DNA from 3 places in the Microbacterium plantarum genome. Region 1 is predicted to be linked to each of the others. Evidence: predicted binding sites of a transcription regulator. Region 1 holds the regulator's gene; each other region holds the start of a gene.
What was found. Region 1 encodes LexA, which represses DNA repair genes until DNA is damaged. Its sites were predicted from a motif close to TCGAACANNTGTTCGA; they were not measured.
Positions count from the first base shown of each region.

Region 2: the regulator LexA is predicted to act here: its motif matches at 3,980-3,995, upstream of VC184_RS01070 (Rv2578c family radical SAM protein).
Region 3: the regulator LexA is predicted to act here: its motif matches at 3,772-3,787, upstream of VC184_RS02245 (HNH endonuclease signature motif containing protein).

Region 1 is NZ_CP141117.1:1,028,452-1,035,758, forward strand. Features, by position in the region: gene VC184_RS04860 (prolyl oligopeptidase family serine peptidase) at 1-1,773, opposite strand, end outside; gene lexA (transcriptional repressor LexA) at 1,875-2,540, opposite strand; gene VC184_RS04870 (LysM peptidoglycan-binding domain-containing protein) at 2,797-3,156, shown strand; gene VC184_RS04875 (histidinol-phosphate transaminase) at 3,228-4,313, shown strand; gene hisB (imidazoleglycerol-phosphate dehydratase HisB) at 4,310-4,915, shown strand; gene hisH (imidazole glycerol phosphate synthase subunit HisH) at 4,912-5,574, shown strand; gene priA (bifunctional 1-(5-phosphoribosyl)-5-((5-phosphoribosylamino)methylideneamino)imidazole-4-carboxamide isomerase/phosphoribosylanthranilate isomerase PriA) at 5,633-6,379, shown strand; gene VC184_RS04895 (SseB family protein) at 6,363-7,145, shown strand; gene VC184_RS04900 (DUF1844 domain-containing protein) at 7,188-7,307, opposite strand, start outside.
Region 2 is NZ_CP141117.1:211,871-219,177, forward strand. Features, by position in the region: gene VC184_RS01065 (DEAD/DEAH box helicase) at 400-2,640, shown strand; gene VC184_RS01070 (Rv2578c family radical SAM protein) at 2,907-3,971, opposite strand; gene VC184_RS01075 (NUDIX hydrolase) at 4,279-4,560, shown strand; gene VC184_RS01080 (NUDIX hydrolase) at 4,557-4,862, shown strand; gene VC184_RS01085 (M15 family metallopeptidase) at 4,913-6,106, shown strand; gene VC184_RS01090 (ECF transporter S component) at 6,215-6,784, opposite strand; gene VC184_RS01095 (siderophore-interacting protein) at 6,781-7,307, opposite strand, start outside.
Region 3 is NZ_CP141117.1:468,378-475,684, forward strand. Features, by position in the region: gene VC184_RS02230 (choice-of-anchor I family protein) at 1-474, opposite strand, end outside; gene VC184_RS02235 (enoyl-CoA hydratase-related protein) at 594-1,370, shown strand; gene VC184_RS02240 (cytochrome b/b6 domain-containing protein) at 1,380-2,309, shown strand; gene VC184_RS02245 (HNH endonuclease signature motif containing protein) at 2,355-3,737, opposite strand; gene VC184_RS02250 (GNAT family N-acetyltransferase) at 3,868-4,374, opposite strand; gene VC184_RS02255 (hypothetical protein) at 4,440-5,399, opposite strand; TPP riboswitch at 5,516-5,612, shown strand; gene thiM (hydroxyethylthiazole kinase) at 5,595-6,422, shown strand; gene thiE (thiamine phosphate synthase) at 6,419-7,099, shown strand; gene thiD (bifunctional hydroxymethylpyrimidine kinase/phosphomethylpyrimidine kinase) at 7,096-7,307, shown strand, end outside.

The sequences.
Region 1 (7,307 bases):
CGCGACGAGTGCGTCGCGGATGGCCTCGGCCTGCGCCGGCGGCACGACCGCGTCCTCGTCGCCCTGGAGAAGCAGCAGCGGCACGCGGAACCCCTCGGCGTGGCTCAGCGGCGAGCGCTCGATGTACACGTGCTCCGCTTCGGGAAGGGGACCGATCAGGCCGTCGAGGTAGCGCGCCTCGAAGTCGTGGGTCTCGGCCGCGAGGGCGCGGGCATCGCCGACGCCGTAGCGCGAGACGCCCGCGCCGAACACGTCCGTGCCGACGAGCGCCGCCAACACGGTCCAGCCACCGGCCGACCCGCCCTCGATCGCGAGCCGTGACGCATCGGCGAGTCCGTCGGCGGCGAGGCCGCGTGCCGCCGCCGCGACGTCATCGACGTCGACGACGCCCCACTGGCCCTTCAGCCGTTCACGGTACGACCGGCCGTACCCGGTCGACCCGCCGTAGTTCACGTCGAGCACACCGATGCCTCGGCTGGTGAAGTAGGCCGCCTTGGCGTCGGCGGTGCCGCCCACGTGCGACGTCGGCCCGCCGTGCACCCAGACGAGGTACGGCGGCAGCTCGTCGGTCGGCGCCGTGACATCGGGGTTCGTCGGCGGATAGGCGAAGGCGTGCACCGGGCCGTGGGGACCCTCGGTGGTGATCTGACGGGCATGGGGGATCCATGCCTCGTCGATATCGGGGGTACCGCCGCGCACCGCTGTCGTCTCGCCGCTGTCGAGATCGACCAGCCAGAGCCCGCTCGCCCCGGGCATGGCGCCGCTCACGAGGGCGCGGCTGCCGCGGACGTCCTCGATCTGCAGTCGAGCGGTGGCGGGGAAGGGGAGAGGGATCGCGCCGCCGTCGCGGTCGACGATCACGAGCTGGTCCGAGCCGTGCGTGCGGACGGCCACGACGCGGCCGTCGTCGAGCGGCGCGTACCACCGGGTGCCGAGGACCCACAGGCCACCACCCGTGTCGGCGTCGGCGGGGGAGACCGCGACGGGTGCCGCGCCGGTCGCGGGGTCGACGCGATGGAGGTTCCAGCGCCCCGTCGGCTCGTCGAGCAGCAACAGCTGGCCGTCGGATGTCCATTCCGGCTGCAGCGCGGCCGTGCTGCCGCCGGCCACCTCGCGGACACGATCCGGGGCGTCGAGCTCGATGACACGGATGCGGGTGCGGTCCCAGGGCATGTCCGGGTGATCCCACGCCACCCACGCGAGCTGTGATCCGTCGGGTGACAGTGCCGGCTGAGCCACAAAGTCGCTGCCCCCGGCGAGCTCCGTCACTCCCGCTTCGTCGCCGCTCGCGGCGTTCTCATCGCTGCTCGCGCCGTCGATCCGCACGATGTGTCGTTCGGGAGTGCGCCCCGGGCGCTCGCGCTCGCGCACCGCGAGAAGCGCGCCGTGCTGCCAGCGGAGACCGCCGTAGTGGGTGCCGCTCTCCTCTGGGGTGAGCGCCTCGGGCTCGCCGCCCGGGCGGAGGCGTCGAATGCGCTGGTCCGACTTGTCGACGAAGAACAGCTCGCCGTCGTCGGACGCCGTCCAGGCGCCGCCGCCATACTCGTGCACACGCGATCGCGCGTTCCCGGGCGCGGGGAGGACGACCTCCACAGAATCGTCGCGGCGGCGGCGCATGACGGCGACGCGACCGGCCTCATCGGGAAGGGATTCGCCCCACCAGATCTCATCCCCGACAAAGCGCGCGCCGTCGAGGCGCAACGAGGACGCGCTGGCCCACGAGGCGGTCAGGGGGGAGGGCCAAGAACCGTACGGGAGTTGCTGCTGCGACATACCGTCACGCTACGCGAGCGGATCCGGGTCGTGCCGGACGACGGGAGGGGATGCCGCCGAGTCGCGGCATCCCCTCCCGCAGTTCCGTCGGTGCGGCGAGGTCAGACCGTGCGGAGGACGGCGACGACCTTGCCGAGGATGGTGGCGTCATCGCCGAGGATCGGCTCGAACGCCGAGTTGCGGGGGAGGAGCCAGGTGTGGCCGTCGCGCTGACGGAGCGTCTTGACGGTGGCCTCGCCGTCGAGCATGGCCGCGACGATCTCGCCGTTGTCGGCGGTCGCCTGTGCCCGCACGACGACCCAGTCGCCGTCGCAGATGGCGGCGTCGATCATGGAGTCGCCGACGACCTTGAGCATGAACAGCTCGCCCTTGCCGACGAGCTGACGCGGCAGGGGGAAGATCTCCTCGACCTGCTGGTCGGCGGTGATCGGGACGCCCGCCGCGATGCGGCCCACGAGCGGCACGAGGGCGGCGTCGCCGAGGGCGGGCGCGGCGTCGGCGGGGTTCTCGCCGGCCGTGCCGGGGAGGTCGATGAGGACCTCCATCGCGCGGGTCTTGCCGGGGTCGCGGCGGAGGTATCCGCTCAGCTCGAGCTGGTTCAGCTGGTGGGTGACGCTCGACAGCGACTTGAGGCCGACGGCGTCGCCGATCTCGCGCATGCTCGGCGGGTAGCCGTTGCGGGCGATCGCGTGCTGGATCACCTCGAGGATCGCGAGCTGCTTATCGCTCAGATTCTTGCGTCGTCGCGTCTGCGGCTTCTCGCTCATACCGCCGGTCTCCTGTCGTCGCGCCCCGTCCCCGACCCGATGTCGGAGGTTCATGGTGGGCTCTCGCTGTCGAAAAGGTAGCCCGATCCGACAGCGACATCACGGAACGCTCCGCGTGTCTCTTCGATCGGTCTCCGATTTCGGTGGGTGGTTGACACCACACAATATCGAAGATACGTTCGGAACCGAAGTTCGCACCCGTCTCTCCCGGCCGAGAGGCGGGAGCGAATCTTCCTACCGCTCCCGAGGAGATGTCATGACCACGATCGATGCCCGCTTCGCACCGGCCCCCCGCACCCGTCTGCGCCTGACGCGCCGTGGACGCCGCGTCATCGCAGCGATCGCCGCGCTTCCCGCCGTCGTCGCCGTCACCGCTGCCGTGCTCTCCGGCGGGGGAGCACTCGCGTCCAACGAGGCGGGCGCGCCCGAGGGGTCGTTCACGACGGTGACCGTCATGTCGGGCGAATCGCTCTGGTCGATCGCTGAAGAGGTGGCGCCGGCCGCCGACCCCCGTGACGTCGTCGACGCCATCATCCGGCTGAACGCCCTCGGCTCTGGTCAGCTCGAGGCAGGCCAGACACTCGCCATCCCCGCCGAGTACGACGCCGCGAGCTGAAGCCCGCCGTCTTCGGCGCAGAAGCTGGGGTGCGGCCACGCCGGACTCGGACGCGGCCTAGCATGGGTGGGATGAGCCCGAGTCTGGATGATCTGCCCCTCAGAGACGATCTGCGAGGCCTCACCCCGTACGGCGCCCCGCAGGCGCCGCTTCCGGTCGCGCTGAACGTCAACGAGAACACGCATCCCGTTCCCGAAGAGGTCGCAGACGACATCCTGGATGCCGTCGCCCGTGCCCTGCGCGACGTCAACCGCTATCCCGACCGCGAGTTCACGCACCTCCGCGAGTCCTTCGCCGAGTACCTCGGTCACGGCCTCACCCCCGATCGCATCTGGGCCGCGAACGGATCGAACGAGGTGCTGCAGCACCTGCTCCAGGCCTTCGGCGGCCCGGGGCGCACCGCCATGGGCTTCGGCCCCACGTACTCGATGTACCCGCTGCTGACGCGAGCCACCGGCGCGCAGTACGTCGCGGGCACGCGCGGCCCCGACTTCACGCTCGACCCGGCCTCCGCCGCGGCACAAGTCTCCGAACTACGCCCCGACGTCGTCTTCCTCTGCGCGCCCAACAACCCGACCGGCACGCCGCTCGGTCTCGACGTCATCGAGGCGGTGTACGACGCCACCGACGGAATCGTGATCGTCGACGAGGCCTATCAGGAGTTCGCGCCGCGCGAGAGCCCCTCCGCGCTGACGCTGCTCGGCGAGCGGGAGCGCCTGGTCGTCTCGCGCACGATGAGCAAGGCGTTCGCCTTCGCCGGTGCGCGCGTCGGCTATCTCGCCGCCGACGCGACCCTCATCGACGCTCTGCGTCTTGTCCGCCTGCCGTACCACCTCAGCGCCCTCACGCAGGCGGCCGCGACAGCCGCGCTGTCGCACTCGTCGACGATGCTCCGGATGGTGGACGAGATCGTCGCGCAGCGCGATCGGATGTCGGCGACGCTCGATGCCCTCGGGTACCACGCCTACGAGAGCTGGACGAACTTCGTCCTGTTCGACGGGGTCGACGACCCGCGCGCCACCTGGCAGGCGCTCTACGATCGCGGCATCCTCGTCCGCGACGTCGGCATCCCGCACAGCCTGCGCGTCAGTGCCGGTACGGAAGACGAGACGACCGCGTTCCTCGAAGCACTGGCGTCGATAGACTCGGAGGCATGACCAGCCCCCGAACGGCCAGCATCCGTCGTGCCACGAGCGAGTCGAGTGTCGAACTCGAGCTCGACCTCGACGGGACCGGGATCAGCACGATCGAGACGACCGTGCCGTTCTTCGATCATCTGCTGACGGCGTTCGCGAAGCACTCGCTCACCGACCTGACTGTACGCGCGACGGGCGACACGCACATCGACGCGCACCACACGGTCGAGGATGTGGCGATCGTGCTCGGGCAGGCGCTGCGCTCTGCGCTGGGCGACAAGTCGGGCATATCCCGCTACGGCGATGCGCTCGTGCCCCTCGACGAGGCGCTCGCGCAGGCTGTCGTCGACATCTCCGGGCGTCCCTACCTCGTGCACACGGGAGAGCCCGAGGGATACGAGTACCACCTCATCGGCGGGCACTTCACGGGGTCGCTCGTGCGGCACACGTTCGAGGCGATCGCGTTCAACGCGGGCCTGACGATGCACGTCCGCGTGCTCGGCGGACGCGACCCGCACCACATCGCCGAGGCGGAGTACAAGGCCTTCGCCCGTGCCTTCCGGCAGGCCAAGGCGCTCGATCCGCTCGTGCACGGCATCCCCAGCACGAAGGGCGCCCTATGACCGAGGGTGACACGACCGGACGCGCGCCGCTCGTCGCCGTCCTCGATTATGGCTCGGGCAACATCCACTCGGCCGTCAAGGCCCTCTCCGCCGCGGGTGCGGACGCCCGACTGACGTCCGATCGTGGTCTCATCCGCGATGCGGACGGTCTTCTGGTTCCCGGCGTCGGTGCGTTCAGTGCGGTCATGGCCGCCCTGCGCGAGAGCCGCGGCGACGAGATCATCGAGCGGCGCCTGGCCGGGGGGCGCCCGGTGCTGGGCATCTGCGTCGGCATGCAGATCATGTTTGGCAACGGCGTCGAGCGCGGCGATGACACCGAGGGCCTCGGGCAGTGGCCGGGCACCGTCACCGAGCTGCAGGCACCCGTGCTGCCCCACATGGGCTGGAACACCGTGCGCGCGGGCGCAGGGTCGACGCTGTTCAACGGTCTGGAGGACGAGCGCTTCTACTTCGTGCACTCGTACGGTGCCCAGGACTGGAGCCTCGAGGTCATGAAGCCCTTCGCCGAGCCCGTGCTGACCTGGTGCGACTACGGCGCGCCCTTCCTCGCGGCCGTCGAGAACGGGCCGCTCTCGGCGACGCAGTTCCACCCCGAGAAGTCGGGGGCCGCCGGCATCCGTCTCCTCGCCAATTGGATCGGTGCCCTACCGCGCCACTAGTCTCCCTCTGGTGCGCTCGCGTGGACGAGCGTGCATCCCGACCCACCCCTGGAATGTGATGAACGACTTCGCGTCCACCCCCGAACTGATCCTCCTGCCCGCCGTCGACGTCGCCGACGGGAAGGCCGTGCGCCTGACCCAGGGCGAGGCCGGCAGCGAGACGACCTACGGCGACCCCGTCGACGCGGCGCTCGCCTGGGCCAAGCAGGGTGCGCAGTGGATCCATCTCGTCGACCTCGACGCGGCCTTCGGCCGGGGCAACAACACCGCCGTGCTCCGCAAGGTCATCAAGCAGGTCAAGGGTGTGCAGATCGAGCTGTCGGGCGGCATCCGCGACGATGCGACGCTCGAGGCCGCGCTCGAGAGCGGTGCGACGCGCATCAACCTGGGCACTGCCGCGCTCGAGAACCCCGAGTGGGCCGCCGATGTCATCGGCCGCTACGGCGACGCGATCGCGGTCGGACTCGATGTCCGCGGCACGACGCTCGCCGCCCGGGGCTGGACCCGCGACGGCGGCGACCTGTGGGACGTCCTCGAGCGTCTCGAAGACGCCGGCTGCAGCCGATACGTCGTCACCGACGTGACGAAGGACGGCACGCTCCAGGGCCCGAACCTCGAGCTGCTGCGCGAGATCACCTCGCGCACACCCAAGCCCGTGGTCGCATCGGGCGGTATCTCGAGCCTCGACGACATCGCCGCGCTGCGCGAGCTCGTGCCGCTGGGCGTCGAGGGTGCGATCGTCGGCAAGGCTCTCTACGCCGGCGCGTTCACGCTGGCCGAGGCGCTGGATGTCGCCGGAGACTGACGACGGCTGCGGCCACGCCGCCGACTCGGCGGGCGTTCCCTGGGAGGGGCGCAGCTTCGAGTCGAACCCTCACGCCGGTGACGACGGCTCCGCCGATCCCGCGCTGCTCGCGGCGCTCGAAGCCTTCCGCGCGGGGACCGGTGACGCCGTGGCGGTCGTCGAGGCGTATCGCGCGGCGCGGCTGCTGATCCCGCTCGTGCCCGAGAAGGGCGACGAAGGGGTCGGGCCGACGGGGCTGCGTGTCGACAAGACCCAGGAGCTGTCGATCGTCACGGTCGCGGCTCCTGACGGTCGGCGCGTTCTGCCGGTCTTCACGTCGGTGGCCGCACTCGCGCGGTGGGATGCCGTCGCGCGTCCGGTTCCGGCCGACGGGGTGCGCACGGCGATGGCGGCGGCGTCCGATGACACCGACCTGATCGTGATCGACCCGGGCTCCGAGACCGAGTTCGTGCTGCGACGCCCCGCCGTCTGGGCGATCGGACAGGGACTGCCCTGGGAACCGGCGCCCACCTCGCCCGAGGTCTTCACCGCTCTCCAGGCCAGCATCGGGGGAGAGCTCGCGGTGCTCGACCTGTCGGTCGCGGCGGGTGATCCCGCCGCCCGGATGCGCGGCCCCGAGCTGATCGTCCGGCTTCATCTCATCGATGGGCTGGATGCCGCCGAGCTCGACGCGGTGCTGTCGCGGCTGGCGTCGCGGTGGGCCGCCGACGACCGCATCGCGGTGCTCGTCGACTCGCTGACGGTCAAGCTGGTGCGCGCTTCCTGACGGAAGTGCCGGGCCCGAGCGCTGCTCGAGCCCGGGAGCTCGTCAGTTGACGGGACCGGTGAACTTCTCGCCGGGGCCCTTGCCGATCGGGTCGGGGATCGTCGACGCCTCGCGGAAGGCGAGCTGCAGCGAGCGCAGGCCGTCGCGCAGCGATCGCGCGTG
Region 2 (7,307 bases), 820 kb from region 1:
GGCTCGCGGCGGGCTCGCGCCGGGCTGCCGGCTTGCCGCGATGCAAGGGATTGCCCGCGGCGCGCCGTGGCCGGGAGCGAGGCGCCGGGGTGTCGGAACCCTTGCATCGCAGCACGCGTTGCCCCCGCCCCGGCCCTCGAGCCCGGCCCTCGCACCCGGCCCTTGCACCCGGGCCCCGGCGCCGCGGCGGGCGATTTCTCAGGCGGATGCCGTATCGTGGGCGGGTCGGCTCTGGGCAGCGCGTGATCGCGACAGGTTTTGTGAGTCCATGGGGCCGATGGTGAGCGCCGATCGGCGCGCATGACCATCATGTGAATGGCCCCCGGCCGACGGATGTCCGGGTTTGCCCGCGTGCGCGCGGGCGCTGTTCTCGTGCAGAGAACCCAGAAGGACACACCCATGCCCAAGAACAAGAAGCCGGCCGGCGGCCGCGCGCAGAACTTCGAGCCCCGCTACGGCAAGAAGACGTCGTACCAGGACGCTAAGCGTCGCCCCGGCCAGTCCTCGGCCGGAACCCCCGGCAGCAAGAGCCCCGGTCACCGCGGCTACCGTGCCGAGAGCGAAGACACCGGTCGCAAGAACCGCTGGTCCTCGCAGGACCGTGCGGGTCGTGACGAAGCGCGCGGCATCCGCTCGCAGGCCCGCGACGACCGCGGCGGACGCGACGACCGCGGTCAGCGCGAGCAGCGCGGCTACGGGAACGACCGCCGATCGGATGCCGGCGGCCGCCGCCCCTACGAAGCGCAGCCCCGCGACGATCGCCGCACCTTCGGTGATGCGCGTCCCTCCTTCCGTAACGACCGTCCCCGTCGTGACTTCGGCGACCGCCCGAACCGTGATGACCGTCCCCGTCGTGACTTCGGCGACCGCCCGAACCGTGACGACCGTCCGCGTCGTGATGACCGTCCGGCGCGTTCGTTCGATGACCGGCCGCGTCGTGACTTCGGCGACCGGCCCCGCCGCGACGACCGCCCCGCTCGTTCGTTCGATGACCGTCCCCGTCGTGACTTCGGCGACCGCCCGAACCGTGACGACCGTCCGCGTCGTGACTTCTCGGACCGTCCGCGTCGTGACGACCGTCCGGCGCGTTCGTTCGATGACCGTCCCCGTCGTGACTTCGGCGACCGCCCGAACCGCGATGACCGTCCGCGTCGTGACTTCTCGGACCGTCCGCGTCGTGACGACCGTCCGGCGCGTTCGTTCGATGACCGCCCGCGCCGTGACTTCGCCGACCGCCCGAACCGCGATGACCGTCCGCGTCGCGACTTCTCGGACCGTCCGCGTCGCGACGACCGCCCGGCGCGTTCGTTCGATGACCGCCCGCGCCGTGACTTCGGCGACCGTCCGAACCGTTCGGACTGGAACGCCGAGACGAAGTCGAAGGCCCACCAGGACCACGTCGACACCGTCCACGAGCGCCTGCAGGCGGAGGCCGTGGATGCGGCATCCGTCGCCCAGTCGTCGTTCGCCGACCTCGGCCTCGGTGACAACATCGTCCGTCAGCTCGACGCCCTGGGTGCGGCATCCCCGTTCCCGATCCAGGCGGCCACCATTCCGCCGATCCTCGAGGGCAAGGACGTCCTCGCCCGCGGCCGCACCGGCTCGGGCAAGACCATCGCGTTCGGCGCTCCGCTCGTCGAGTCGATCCTGCGCAGCCAGGCCGGCAAGCGTCGCGAGTTCGGGCGTTCACCCAAGGCGCTGATCCTCGCTCCGACGCGCGAGCTCGCGCTGCAGATCGACCGCACCGTCCAGGCGATCGCGCGCAGCGTCGGGCTCTTCACGACGCAGATCTACGGCGGAGTGCCGCAGGCGCGTCAGGTCGGTGCGCTCAAGAAGGGCGTCGACATCATCATCGGCACCCCCGGCCGCATCGAAGACCTGCAGAACCAGGGAAAGCTCGACCTCTCCGAGGTGGGCATCGTCGTGCTCGACGAGGCCGACCACATGAGCGAGCTCGGGTTCCTCGAGCCCATGCAGCGCATCCTCCGCCTCGTGCAGGACGGCGCGCAGAAGCTGCTGTTCTCGGCGACGCTCGACCGCGAGGTCGCCGCTCTGGTCGACGAGTTCCTCGTCGAGCCGGCCGTCTACGAGGTCGCGGGCGAGAGCCAGGACACCTCGACGATCGATCACCGTGTGCTCGTCCTCGACCACCGCGACAAGGCCGAGATCCTGAACTCCCTCGTCGACCGCGACGGCAAGACGCTCGTCTTCGCGCGTACCCGTGCCTACACCGAGATGCTCGCCGAGCAGTTCGAGGATGCCGGGATCGCGGCGGTCGCGCTCCACGGCGACCTCAACCAGGGCAAGCGCACGCGCAACCTGCAGCGCCTGACCGACGGCAAGGTGCGGGTGCTGGTCGCGACGGATGTCGCAGCCCGCGGCATCCACGTCGATGACATCGACCTGGTCATCCAGGCCGACGCTCCCGACGAGTACAAGACCTACCTGCACCGCGCAGGGCGCACCGGCCGCGCCGGTCGCTCGGGTGCGGTCGTCACTCTCATCACGCGTCAGCGTCGCCGTCGCATGACCGAGATGCTCGAGCGTGCCGAGATCGACGCCCCCTTCGACGATGTCCGCCCCGGCGACGACATCCTCGAGGAGGTCTCGGGCCGACAGCTCGCGAACGTCGACGCCTGAGCCGACGCCGCTCTGACGCCCCGCCGCACGCTGCGACCCGACGGTCGTGGCGTTCGGCGGGGCGCTTCCGTTGGCGGGGCGCTCGCGGTTCGCCGTGCCGTGCGCGGGCTGAGGGCCCTGAGAGGCTGAGCGGTGGGAGCCGGCCGCGCGTTGAGCCTGATCTCGGGACCATACCCCGGCAGCGCGCGAGAGTGTCCCGGCTCGCACTCCCGGCTCCGGTTCGCAGCGCCCCGGGCCGCGAAACTCGGGCCACTGTGCTGCTTGTGTCAGAAGAGCGTGGGAACGGATGCCGCTGCAGCGGCGCGGCCGCGCGAAGTCGTGACCACCGGTCCGGGGCGGAATCGTCGCGTGGCGGGCTGCGCCTCTTCCTCTTCGAGCCCTCCCCGAAGGCGATGCCGCGCGAGCAGAGGTCGAACGCGCGTCGCGAGCATGCGCCGGTAGCCCTGCGGTGCCTGCACCGAGGCCCCGGGGTACAGGCCGCGGTACACCGGCACGAGGTCGGGGCGTTCGCGCGCGAGCCACTGCTGGAACCAGGGTTTGACGCCCGGTCGCAGGTGCATCGCGCCGTAGACGACGCGGGCGGCGCCGGCATCCGCGATCCGGCTCAGGGCATCGTCGAGCACCTCGGTCGAATCGGTGAGGTGCGGCACGATCGGCATCAGGAACACCGTCACCCGGAACCCCGCGGCGCTTGCCGCTCGCACCGTGTCGAGGCGAGCGGCGAATGTCGGCGCGCCGGGTTCGAGCAGCTGCCGCAGCGGCTCGTCGAGTACCGCGATCGACATCGCGAGGTCGATGGGCACCGAACGTGCCGCCTCGGCCAGCAGCGGTAGGTCACGGCGCAGCAGGGTGCCTTTCGTCAGCACCGAGAACGGCGTGCCGCTGTCGACCAGCGCCGTGATGATGCCGGGCATCAACCGGTAGCGGCCCTCCGCACGCTGGTAGGGGTCGGTGTTCGTACCGAGAGCGACCTGCTCGCGCGCCCAGGTCGGTTTCGAGAGCTCGCGGCGCAGTACGTCGGCGACGTTCAGCTTGACGACGATCTGCGAGTCGAAGTCGGCTCCCGCGTCCATGTCGAGGTACTCGTGCGTGCCGCGGGCGAAGCAGTAGACGCAGGCATGCGTGCATCCCCGGTAGGGATTGACCGTCCAGTCGAAGGGTATCGCCGAGGGGCCCGGGACCCGGTTGAGCGCCGAGCGCGACATGACCTCGTGGAAGGTAACTCCTGCGAACTCGGGCGTCGTCACCGAGCGCACGAGGCCGTTGAGTGTCTCGAGGCCGGGCAGCGCAGCGGCATCCGCCACGCCCATCTGCTGCCCCTGCCATCGCATGAGAAGATTCGAACAGAAATTCGAAGTGTTGTCAAACATGAAAGCGCGAACCCTCGTATGCTCGGATGCCGGTGTGGTGACAGGCAGATCGTTTCACCGGGGATCGAGGACGCTGCGAGCGGATGGGGGAGTGCGCTGTGACTCTGACGTCAGCTGGGGAGAGGGTGAGATACGCCGGGGTAGCCGACGTGGTCGGTTTCTGCGAGCCGGATCGCACCCGCCCCCCGACGACGAGGGTGCGCCCCCGGCTCGTCCGAATGGATGAAATCCGCCGCGCTGTCGGTGCCGGTGTGAACGGTGCCGCACGATGACGATCATCGATCGAACCGCGTCGTACGCCAAACAGTTCACCGTCAGCGGCTACGTGCTCAATCCCGCAGAGGACCGAATCCTCCTCATCCATCACAAGAAGCTCGCGAAGTGGCTTCCGCCGGGCGGTCATGTCGACGAGGACGAGACGCCCCAGGCGGCGGTCGTGAGAGAAGTGTTCGAGGAGACCGGCGTGGCAGCCGTGCTGCGCCGCACGCGGGCGTCGACCTCGCCGCGGACGGTCGCACCGAAGCTCAGCTCGACCTCCCGATCAGCATGAGCTATCAGCTCATCCCCGAGCGCCCCGGCGAACCCGCGCACATCCATATGGACATGGCCTTCGTGCTGCACACTTCGGAGCGCGGCGCCCTGTCGCCCGCGGCCGGAGAGGTCCACGACGCGGGCTGGTTCTCGAGCATCGAGATCGACGAGCTCGACACGTTCCCCTCCGTGAAGGTGATCGCGCGAGAGTTGCTCGCTCCGGCGGCTGCGGAAGGGCGCGCGGGCAGCGTGAGCCCGGGGGCATCGCCCGCCGGACCCGATGCCGTGTTCGGCGAGGGGACCAGCCCGGGTCGCGGGTGAACCGCGCTGCGAACGGGAACTCAACCGGACCCGCAGGGCAGAATGGGGTCGTGGTGCACCCGACCGAGCCCGAGACGCGTCGCTCGCGACGCGAGCGATCGGCGGAGGCGCGCCCTCTCCCCTCGCGGCGCGAGCTGCGTGAGCGGGCCGGCGCTTCCGGTTCCGCGGCGAGCGGTGCTGGTGGCGAGGTCGCCTCGGCTTCGTCGGCGGAGGGCCGATCACCGGATGCCGCCGCCCTGTCGGCATCCGTGCGTCTGCCGGCAGCCGTCTACGTCCGCCGCCGCGCCGTTGCGGCCACGGCTGCACTCGCGCTCGTCGGCCTCGTCGTCGCCGGTACCGCCGGCTTCACGTCGGCACTCAGCGGACCGGATGAGGCTCCCGTCGACCCCGTCGCCGCGCTCGTCGGTGACGCCGCGGCGGGCGCGCCCAACGCATCGTCCATTCCTGCGCCCGCGCAGTCCGGCGATGCTGCCGCCGCCCAGCCGGCCGACGATGCGACGACGGATGCCGCGGCCGCGGGCGACATCTGCGGTGATCCCGGATTCCAGCAGGCGCTCGCGTCGGGCTCTGACGCCGACGTCATCGCCGCGGCCGGGGGAGCCGAGCCTTTCCGGGCCGCGATCGCGGGCGGTGCGGCCCCGTGCATCGATCTGCACACGGCCGGCCGCACGTGGGTCGTCGTGAACAAGCTGAACGCGCTCGATCCGATCGACTACTGGCCCGAGCCGCAAGCGCGCGCCGAGGGCGTCGAGCGAACCAGCGGGGGGCACATGCGTGCGGACGTCGCGGCGGCCCTCTCGCAGCTCGCGGCCGCCGCGCAGGCTGAGGGCGCGGGCACAATCGGAGTGAACAGCGGGTTCCGGTCGTACGACTTCCAAGTGTCGACGTACCGCAACTACGTCGGTCAGCTCGGCCAGGGCAACGCCGACCTCACGAGCGCCCGCCCCGGGCACAGCGAGCATCAGACCGGTCTCGCCGTCGATGTGGTCGCATGCGACGGTGGGTGCGGGGCGATCGAACAGTTCGGCGGCACGGCGCAGTCGGACTGGGTCGCCGCCAACGCGCATCGCTTCGGGTTCATCATCCGGTACCCCGATGGCTTCACCGAGACGACCGGGTACGACTACGAGCCCTGGCACCTGCGATATATCGGCCCCGAACTGGCGGCGCTCTACGCCGAGGGCGGCTACCGCACCCTCGAAGACTTCTTCGGGATGCCGCCGGCCCCGACCTACGCCGACTGACACCGCCCGGCGCCATGCGCCCGTTCGTCGACTCGCCAGGTTCTGCGGATGCCGCACCCCCCGCATCCGCACTCTCTGGCGAGTCGACGGAGAGGGGGAACAGAGGGGTCAGGCGGGCGTGCGGCGCCGGGCGAGGGTCGCGACGCCGGCGGCGCGCAGGCGGTCGCCGATCAGGATGCCGAGCCACGTCGCTCCGACGCAGCTGACGATGCAGAGGGCGACGAATCCGATCAGCACGGGCGCGGTCATGCTCCACAGATCGAACGACTGCGCTGCGAACACGGGATACGTCGCGCCGATGATCGCGGCGCCTGCATAGTGCAGCCATGTGTTCCAGCGCCGGTAGAGCGTCGCGAGGAACGGCAGTTCGGGGAAGAACGACCAGTAGAGCATCGTCGCGACCGATCCGATCGTGAAGAACGGGGCAAGCACGAGTCCTGAGATCAGCCCCACGAGCAGCCCCGCTCCCGGGCGTTGCAGCAGCCTGAGGGCGATGACGGCGGGCAGAACCCACAGCCCGGCGATCGCCACCGTTGCGAACGGCACCGTGAGGAACAGGGTCGTCGACGCGACCCACGCGGGCGCGAGCAACGCGCTCGCCGCGACGCCGATCGCGGCGCACGTCAACAGGTATGCCGTCGAGACACGCGCGGCGCGCGACCGGGGTGCCGCGGTCATGCTCGCGTCTCCCGCTCCATCGTGGCTCGGCGTTCATCATCCGGCGCGTGCTCGGATGCCGCCTGGGGCTTCGGGGTCGGCGAGCTCGCGCCCTCGCGCCAGTACCCGACGAAGCTGATCTGTTCCTTCGGGATGCCGTGGTCGGCGACGAGCATCCGCCGGGCGGTGGTCGGCAGCGACTGCTCGCCGACGATGAACGCGTGGAGGGGCTGCGCGGGCAACGCGCCGGGCGCCAATCCGCTCAGCGCTGCGAGGGCGGCTGACCCCGGCTTCGCGTCGGGCGCCCGGACGAGCCAGCGGACCTCGACCCCCGGGGGTGCATCGATCTCGAGCACGTCGTCGCTCGACGGGGCCTCGATGAACGCGGTTCCGGATGCCGTTGCCGGCAGCGAAGCGCAGATGGAGGCGACGGCCGGTGCCCCCGTCTCGTCGGCGACGAGGAGCACATGATCGATGCCTCGCTCGGGGTTGAAGCGCAGCCCCTCGTCGATGATGACGACGCTCTCTCCCTCGTGGGCCTGCG
Region 3 (7,307 bases), 560 kb from region 1:
GGTGACCGCGCCGAGGTGAGCGGATGCCGCGTCGCCGGCGTTCGCGTCGAAGAAGACCAGTGACCCGTTCGCGGTCTTGTCCTCGGCCTCGAACGCCACGATGCCCAGACCGTCGTCGCGGATCGCGAGGGAGTTCGCCGTGCCGGCATCGGCGATGGTGAACAGCTCGACCGGCGCGGTCGGGTCGCTGTTGTCGAGCACCGTCACCGAGCCGGCCTGCGCGTTGACGACGTAGAGGCGGTCGCGGTACGACTGCACGATCTCGGCGGCGGACTCATCGAGGACGCCGGTCTCGTGGGTGCCGACGGGTGTGAGCGCGAGGGTCGCGCCGGGAGCGGAGTCGGTGATCGGTTCGCTGACGATCGCGGCGGATGCCGTGGTGAGCGGCGTCAGTGCCAGTGTGCAGGTGAGTGCGGCCGTCGCGACGGCGGCGAGCGTGCGGGGAACCGTGCGGCTCCGGGCAGGCGAAGGCATAGGTGTCCTCTGGTCGGGTGAACGGGTGCAGGTCGTGAGTACTCTCCGCACGTGTCCGGCATGTGAATGCCCGGCAACCGATCGGAGACGCGCGGAGAGGCGCGTGGCACGATGAGGGGATGAGCGACTACACGACCATCGTCAGCGAGACGCGAGGGCGCGTCGGCTGGCTGACGCTGAACCGACCGGAGGCGTTGAACGCCCTGAACTCGACCCTCGTCGCCGAGCTCGCCGACGCGGCCATGGCGTTCGACCGCGACGAGGCGATCGGCGCGATCGTCGTGACCGGCTCGGAGCGGGCGTTCGCGGCCGGCGCGGACATCAAAGAGATGGCGGGCAAGAGTGCCCGCGACATGTCGATGGAGAACCCGTTCGCGGCGTTGGAGGACTTCGCGCGGGTGCGTACCCCCGTCGTCGCCGCGGTTGCCGGGTTCGCGCTCGGCGGCGGGTGCGAGCTGGCGATGATGTGCGACATCGTGCTGGCCGCCGACACCGCGGTGTTCGGGCAGCCCGAGATCGACCTCGGCGTCATTCCGGGCATCGGCGGGACGCAGCGGCTGACGCGCGCGGTCGGCTACTACAAGGCCGCGGAGCTCGTGCTGACCGGACGGCGGATGCCGGCGGAGGAGGCGGAGCGCGCCGGGCTCGTGTCTCGTGTGGTTCCGGCGGCGCAGCTGCTCGACGAAGCCGGTGCCGTCGCCGAGCGGATCGCGTCGCGATCGCTGCCGGTCGCCTATGCGGCGAAGCAGGCGCTGCGCGCCTCGCAGGAGACGAGTGCCGCGGAAGGGCTGCGCCTCGAGCGCACGCTCTTCGCGTCGTTGTTCGCGCTCGAGGACCAGAAGGAAGGCATGGCCGCCTTCGCCGAGAAGCGCGCCCCCGAGTTCCGCCACCGCTGACCTGCCGCGGTGTTGGTCGAACGCGGGGCCGCCGCACGCCGACGGGTGACGGTGATCGTGGCCGTCGGCGTCGCACTGGTGCTCGCGGCGGCGGGTGCCGTCGCGTTCGCCCGCTGGGCGCTGAGCCTCGATGCGATGCGTGGGTTCGTCGAGCGGTACCCGGGCGCATACCCGCTGCCGGCGGGGGCGCCGGTCGGGATTCCGCCGTGGCTCGCCTGGCAGCACTTCTTCAACGCCTTCCTGATGGTGCTGATCATTCGCACGGGTCTGCAGGCGCGGAAGGAGAAGCGTCCGAGGGTGTTCTGGTCACCGCGGGGCAGGCCGAAGCGCCGGACGAGCCTCACGATCTGGTTCCATCAGGCGCTCGACGTCATCTGGATCGGCAACGGCATCGTGTTCGTCATCCTGCTCTTCGCGACCGGACAGTGGATGCGGATCGTGCCGACGAGCTGGGACGTGCTGCCGAATGCTGCCTCGGCGGCGTTGCAGTACGTGTCGCTCGACTGGCCGACGGAGAACGGCTGGGTGAATTACAACAGCCTGCAGCAGCTCGCGTACGCCACGACCGTGTTCGTCGCGGCACCGCTCGCGGTCGTCACCGGCGCGCGGCTCAGCACGGTCTGGCCGCGGGGCGACGGGCGGATCAACCATCTGTACCCGCTCGAGTGGGCACGACGCCTGCACGTGCTGGTGATGCTTTTCTTCGTCGTCTTCATCGTGACCCATGTCGCTCTCGTCCTGGCTACGGGAGCGCTCCGCAACCTCAACCACATGTACGCCGCACAAGGATCGGCGGACCCGACGGCCTACGCCGACAACTGGACCGGCTTCTGGCTGTTCGTCCTGTCGCTCGCCGTCATCGTCGGGGCGTGCGTCGCCGCTCGCCCCGCTGTCCTCGTACCGATCGCGCGTTTGTTCGGCACGACCATCACCCGTTGACCGTCGTCGGCCGGTCGGAGATCACGCCCGCGCGATCAGGCGGTGTCAGAAGGGTGGCGGTTCGTCCGGCGGTGGTCCGCCGCGTGTCGCATCCGGTGGCGGATCCGCGGTGTCGATGGTGAAGCAGACCGCGGGTATGGGTACGTCTTCGCGGTACACCCGGCCGAGGGGCGAGGTCCATTCGAGAACGCCTCCGCCGACCTGCCGGACCTCCCACTTCGTGAACTGCTTCATCGAATGGTGTCGCTGGCAGAGATGGGCGAGGTTGAAGATGTGGGTATGCCCACCCAGGGCGTAGTCGATCGTGTGGTCGATCTCGCAGCGGAGCGCGGCTCGTCGGCATCCGGGGAACCGGCAGTGCTGGTCGCGCGCCATCAGGAGTTTCTTCATCGAAGCGGTCGGCCGGTAGGTGTCGATCTCGACCGGGGTGCGGGTGACGGGGTCGATGAAGAGTCGGTCCCACTCGGACACCTGCCCGGCGAGCTCGCGTGCCGTGTCGGCATCGATCAGCGCAGCGCCCACGGCTTCGGCCGGGTTCTCGTCACGCCCCATCAACGTCTCGGCGGTGACCGCGACCTGAACGCGCGCTCGGATCGCGCCGAGCCCACCGGCCCGGTCGGTCCCGTAGGTCGGGTCGACCACGGGCGCCCCGCCGAGGACGAAGTCGCCGAGGATGTCGGCCCGCAGCTGGTCCATCGTCCTGGTGTCGGCGGGTTCACCCGACCCAGCGGCATCCGCCCCGTCGCTCTCCGCCCCGTTACTCTCCGCCCGGGCGTCCTTCACCGACTGCCCCATCTGCGTGAGTCGGTCGAGCATCCCCGCGGCGATGACCGTCGGGAGGTTCGCGACGAGGTTCGACATCCCGTCTGTCCCGTGGAACACCCGCACGCACCGCTCCGCCGCCGCGGCCTTGTGCCGCTCGGTGAAGGTCTGCGGATGCAATCGGGCCGCCAACGCGTCCAGCGCACCCCGCACTCGGGAGGGCACATCCCGCTCGCACACCGCGATCGCGGCTTCCTCGTACGCCGACCGCACCTCGTCAGGCACCCCCGCGCCGACCCGCACGACCACATCGACGTGTCCGCGTTCGATCCGCCGCTGGGCCCACGCCTCGAACAGGGCCGGGTAATCGTCGATGACGGTCACCGCGTGGTCGATCTCGACCTGTAGGCGCCGGTCCGTCAGCCGCGCCATCCCCGCGGCCTCGGCCGCGACCGAACGCAGCTCCATGTCCGACGCCATCCCTCGTACCCCGTCGCGCCGCGCGTCGTGCAGTGCAGCGTGGCCCAGGTCCGCCAGCGCCCGGGTGCGGGCGATATCGGCGGCGTGGGAGAGGTCGAGCGCCTCGGCGTAACGCGAGAAAGCAAGCGCTTGCGACGGCGTGGGTGCCTCGCGTCCCACCTCGCCACCCGCGCCATTCGCTGTCATGTTCCCATGATGGCAGTGGGGTACGACATCGAAGTCGAACAGAGGTGCGAATGTGGGCAACTCGCTAAGAAGACCGGCGGGGGAGGAGCTGCGCCGATCGCTCCGCCGCCGTCACCCGGCCGGCGCCGAGTCAGCGAACGAAGCGGACCTCGGTCAGCGTCTCGCCGAGGAACGGCTCGGTGTGGGTCTGCCCGTCGAGCGTGAAGCCATTTCGCTCGTAGAAGCGGTGCGCGCGGGGGTTGTCTTCCGCGACCCACAGGTAGACGCCCTCGTCCTTCTCGACGGCCGCGTCGAAGAGCCGCTGACCGATGCCGGTGCCGTGCCAGGCGTCGAGCAGGTAGATGAAGTACAGCTCGCGCATCCGGGGGGCGTCGCGATCGCGCGCCGGGCCCGACCCGACGAAGCCGACGATCTCGCCGCGGACGAGCGCGGCGTACATCCGGAAGTCCTCGCCCTGCGCGGCCCAGTGGGTCCACAGCTCGGCGAGTCGTCGCGGCGAGACGCTCTGTAGAGCGGCGGTGCTGATGAGGTGGTCGTAGGTCTCGTGCCAGCAGGTGGCGTGCACCCGCCCGAGGGCTTCGGCGTCGACATCCCGCACCGGACGGACGACGATGTCGGTCTGCAGTTCGGCTTCCATGGCCAGACTCTACGCGCGGCCGGCGACGGCGTGAAATCGGGGAGTCGGGGTTGCGCCGCCTGCCGTCATGCGCCGACACCGTCCACCACGGCGACCTCGACCGAGACCAGGCCGACCTCGCCCGGGCTCCAGCCCGCCGCGACCAGTCGAGCCCGCAGCGCTCGTTCGATGACCCTCTGCTCGCTGGGGCTGTGCAGCCGTGCACCGGCCCCCGCGGGTTCGACGACGGCGCCGGGATCGAGAGTCCGCGCCGCGGCGATCAGGTCCTCCCGCATCCGATCGGCGCGCGCGGCCCCGAGGGCGGTTCGGACGATCTCGTACGAACCCAGCGTGACCGTCCACGCCGGCCCCCGGTCGTCGCCCGAGGCCCCGCGCGAGCGCTGCGCGGCCAGCGCGGCGCTGCGGTCCGACAGGATCATCAGGAGGGCAGCGCCGCTCAGGAGGACGAGCACGGCCCCCGCGATGGTCGTCGGCACGACCGAGAACCCGAGGCGGTAGAGCGCTGAATCCCATCCGAGCGTGAGCCCCACGCCGGCGCGGCACACGGAGAAGAGCGCGTAGACCGCCATGGTCGCTGCGAGGAGCCACGACCCGCGTCGCGCTGCGATGGCCGGGTGCCTCGCGGCGACGCTGGTCAACCCGCAGATGACCGCCATGATCAGGACCTTCACCGCGAGCGAGACGGGCAGCCCGATCGCCGCGGACACGACGCCGACGACAGCGGCGAGCGAGACGGCGATGCCGCCGCGGGCGAGGACGCCGCCGCCGAGCGAGCCGAGCCCGGCGAAGATCAGTCCCGGGCCGAGGACCATGGCGATGTCGCTGATGACGAGCGATGCCGGATCGCCGGTCTGGGTGTGGACGAGGTACAGCAGGCTGGACGTGGTGGCCGAGAGCGCGCCGACGATCCCGAAGCGCAGGAGCGCGCCGCGCCGACGCCAGCTCGGGCGCAGCGTGAACAGCACGACGAGACCGATGATCGTCATGAGGCACGCGAAGACCAGCGCGCATCCCGCTGTCAGCACGGCCCCACCCCCTCGCGCGCCGGCCCGTGAAGCGCGCTCACTCGCAACCTACGCGCTTCGGGGGCCGGGAGAAAAGCACAGCGGCCCAGAGCGTGCAAACCGGCCTGCTATGGTCGTGTTCCGACACGGGGTGCCCGCGACCGCGAGCTGAGATCAGACCCGTCGAACCTGCTCCAGTGCAATGCTGGCGAAGGGATGTCGAAAATGCGCGATGTCGTGCCCACCGTCCGAGGACCGGAAGCGGCGCTCCGAGCGCTGCGGGATGCCGCTCCGCTCACCCACTGCGTGACCAACGCCGTCGTCACCGGGTTCACCGCGAACGCGCTGCTCTCGCTCGGGGCGAGTCCGGCGATGGTCGACATCGAGGGTGAGGCGGGCATCTTCGCCGGCGTCGCCGACGGTGCCCTGATCAACCTCGGCACCCCGAATCCGCAGCAGCAGGCCAGCGCCCGCGAGATCGTGGCGGCGACGCGGCGCTGGGTGCTCGACCCCGTCGCGGTCGGGATGCTGCCGATCCGCACGGCCCTCGCCGCGGAGCTCGTCGCTGCTCGCCCCGCGATCATCCGCGGCAACGCCTCGGAGATCGCGGCGGTCGCCGGAACCGGCGCGGGCGGCCGCGGCGTCGACAGCATCGACGACCCGGACTCGGTGCACGCGGCCGCGGCGGCCCTGGCCCGCCGGTCCGGCGCGGTCGTCGCGGTGTCGGGCGCGACGGACCTCGTCACCGACGGAGAACGGGTCGCGCGGGTTCCCGGGGGAGACCCGCTGCTGACCCGGGTGACCGGCGGAGGCTGCTCGCTGGGCGCGACGATGGCGGCCTTCCTCGGCGTCGTCGAGCCCTTCTCGGCAGCCGTCGCAGCGTCGCTCGTGCACAAGCAGGCCGCCGAGGCTGCGGCATCCGTGTCGTCCGGTCCCGGCTCGTTCGCCGTCGCCTTCCTCGACGCGCTCGCGACGCTCGCTCCCGGCGACCTCGATGCCGCACGCGTCGCGACCCGCGCGATGGCGGCGGAGGGCGTCCGGTGACCCGCCGGGTCGACCTCGCCCTGCACCTCGTCACCGATGACCGGCTGAACGCGGACGCGCTGCTGTCGATCGTCGACGCCGCCGTCGACGGGGGCGTGACGGTGGTGCAGCTGCGCGACAAGAGAGTGAGCGCGGCCGAGCTGATCCGCCGCGCCCGGATGCTGTCGGATGTGATCGCGGGGCGGGTTCCGCTGCTCATCGACGACCGGGTCGACGTCGCCCTCGCCGCCATCGATGCGGGGGCCCGCGTGGACGGCGTGCATCTCGGTCAGAACGACATCCCGCCCACGACTGCGCGGCGAGTCCTCGGGCCGGACGCCGTCATCGGGTGGACGGCGAACACGGCGGCGCATCTGCAGGCCGCCCACGCGATGCCGGACGGCACCCTCGACTATCTCGGCGTCGGCGTGATCCGGCCGACGATCACGAAGGCCGATCACCCGCCCGCGCTGGGCATCGAGGGATTCGCGGAACGGGCCGCGGCGACGCCGCTCGCGTGCGTCGCGATCGGGGGTGTGGGTCCCGATGACGTCGCCGCCCTCCGCCGAGCGGGGGCGGCCGGGGTCGCCGTCGTCTCGGCGATCAGCGGTGCCGCGGACCCCGCCGCGGCCGCGCGCGCCTTCGCCGTCGCAGCGCGCGGGCGCGGTTCCGACACTGCGGACGGAGCGGTCCGGTGACCGCGGGGGCACGGGCGCCGCGCGTGCCGCGGGTGCTGAGCATCGCGGGCACCGACCCGTCGGGCGGCGCGGGCATTCAAGCCGACCTCAAGTCGATCGCGGCGATGGGCGGCTACGGCATGGCCGTCGTCACGGCCCTCGTGGCGCAGAACACCCGCGGTGTGCGGGCCGTGCACGTGCCTCCGCCGGAGTTCTTGCGTACGCAGCT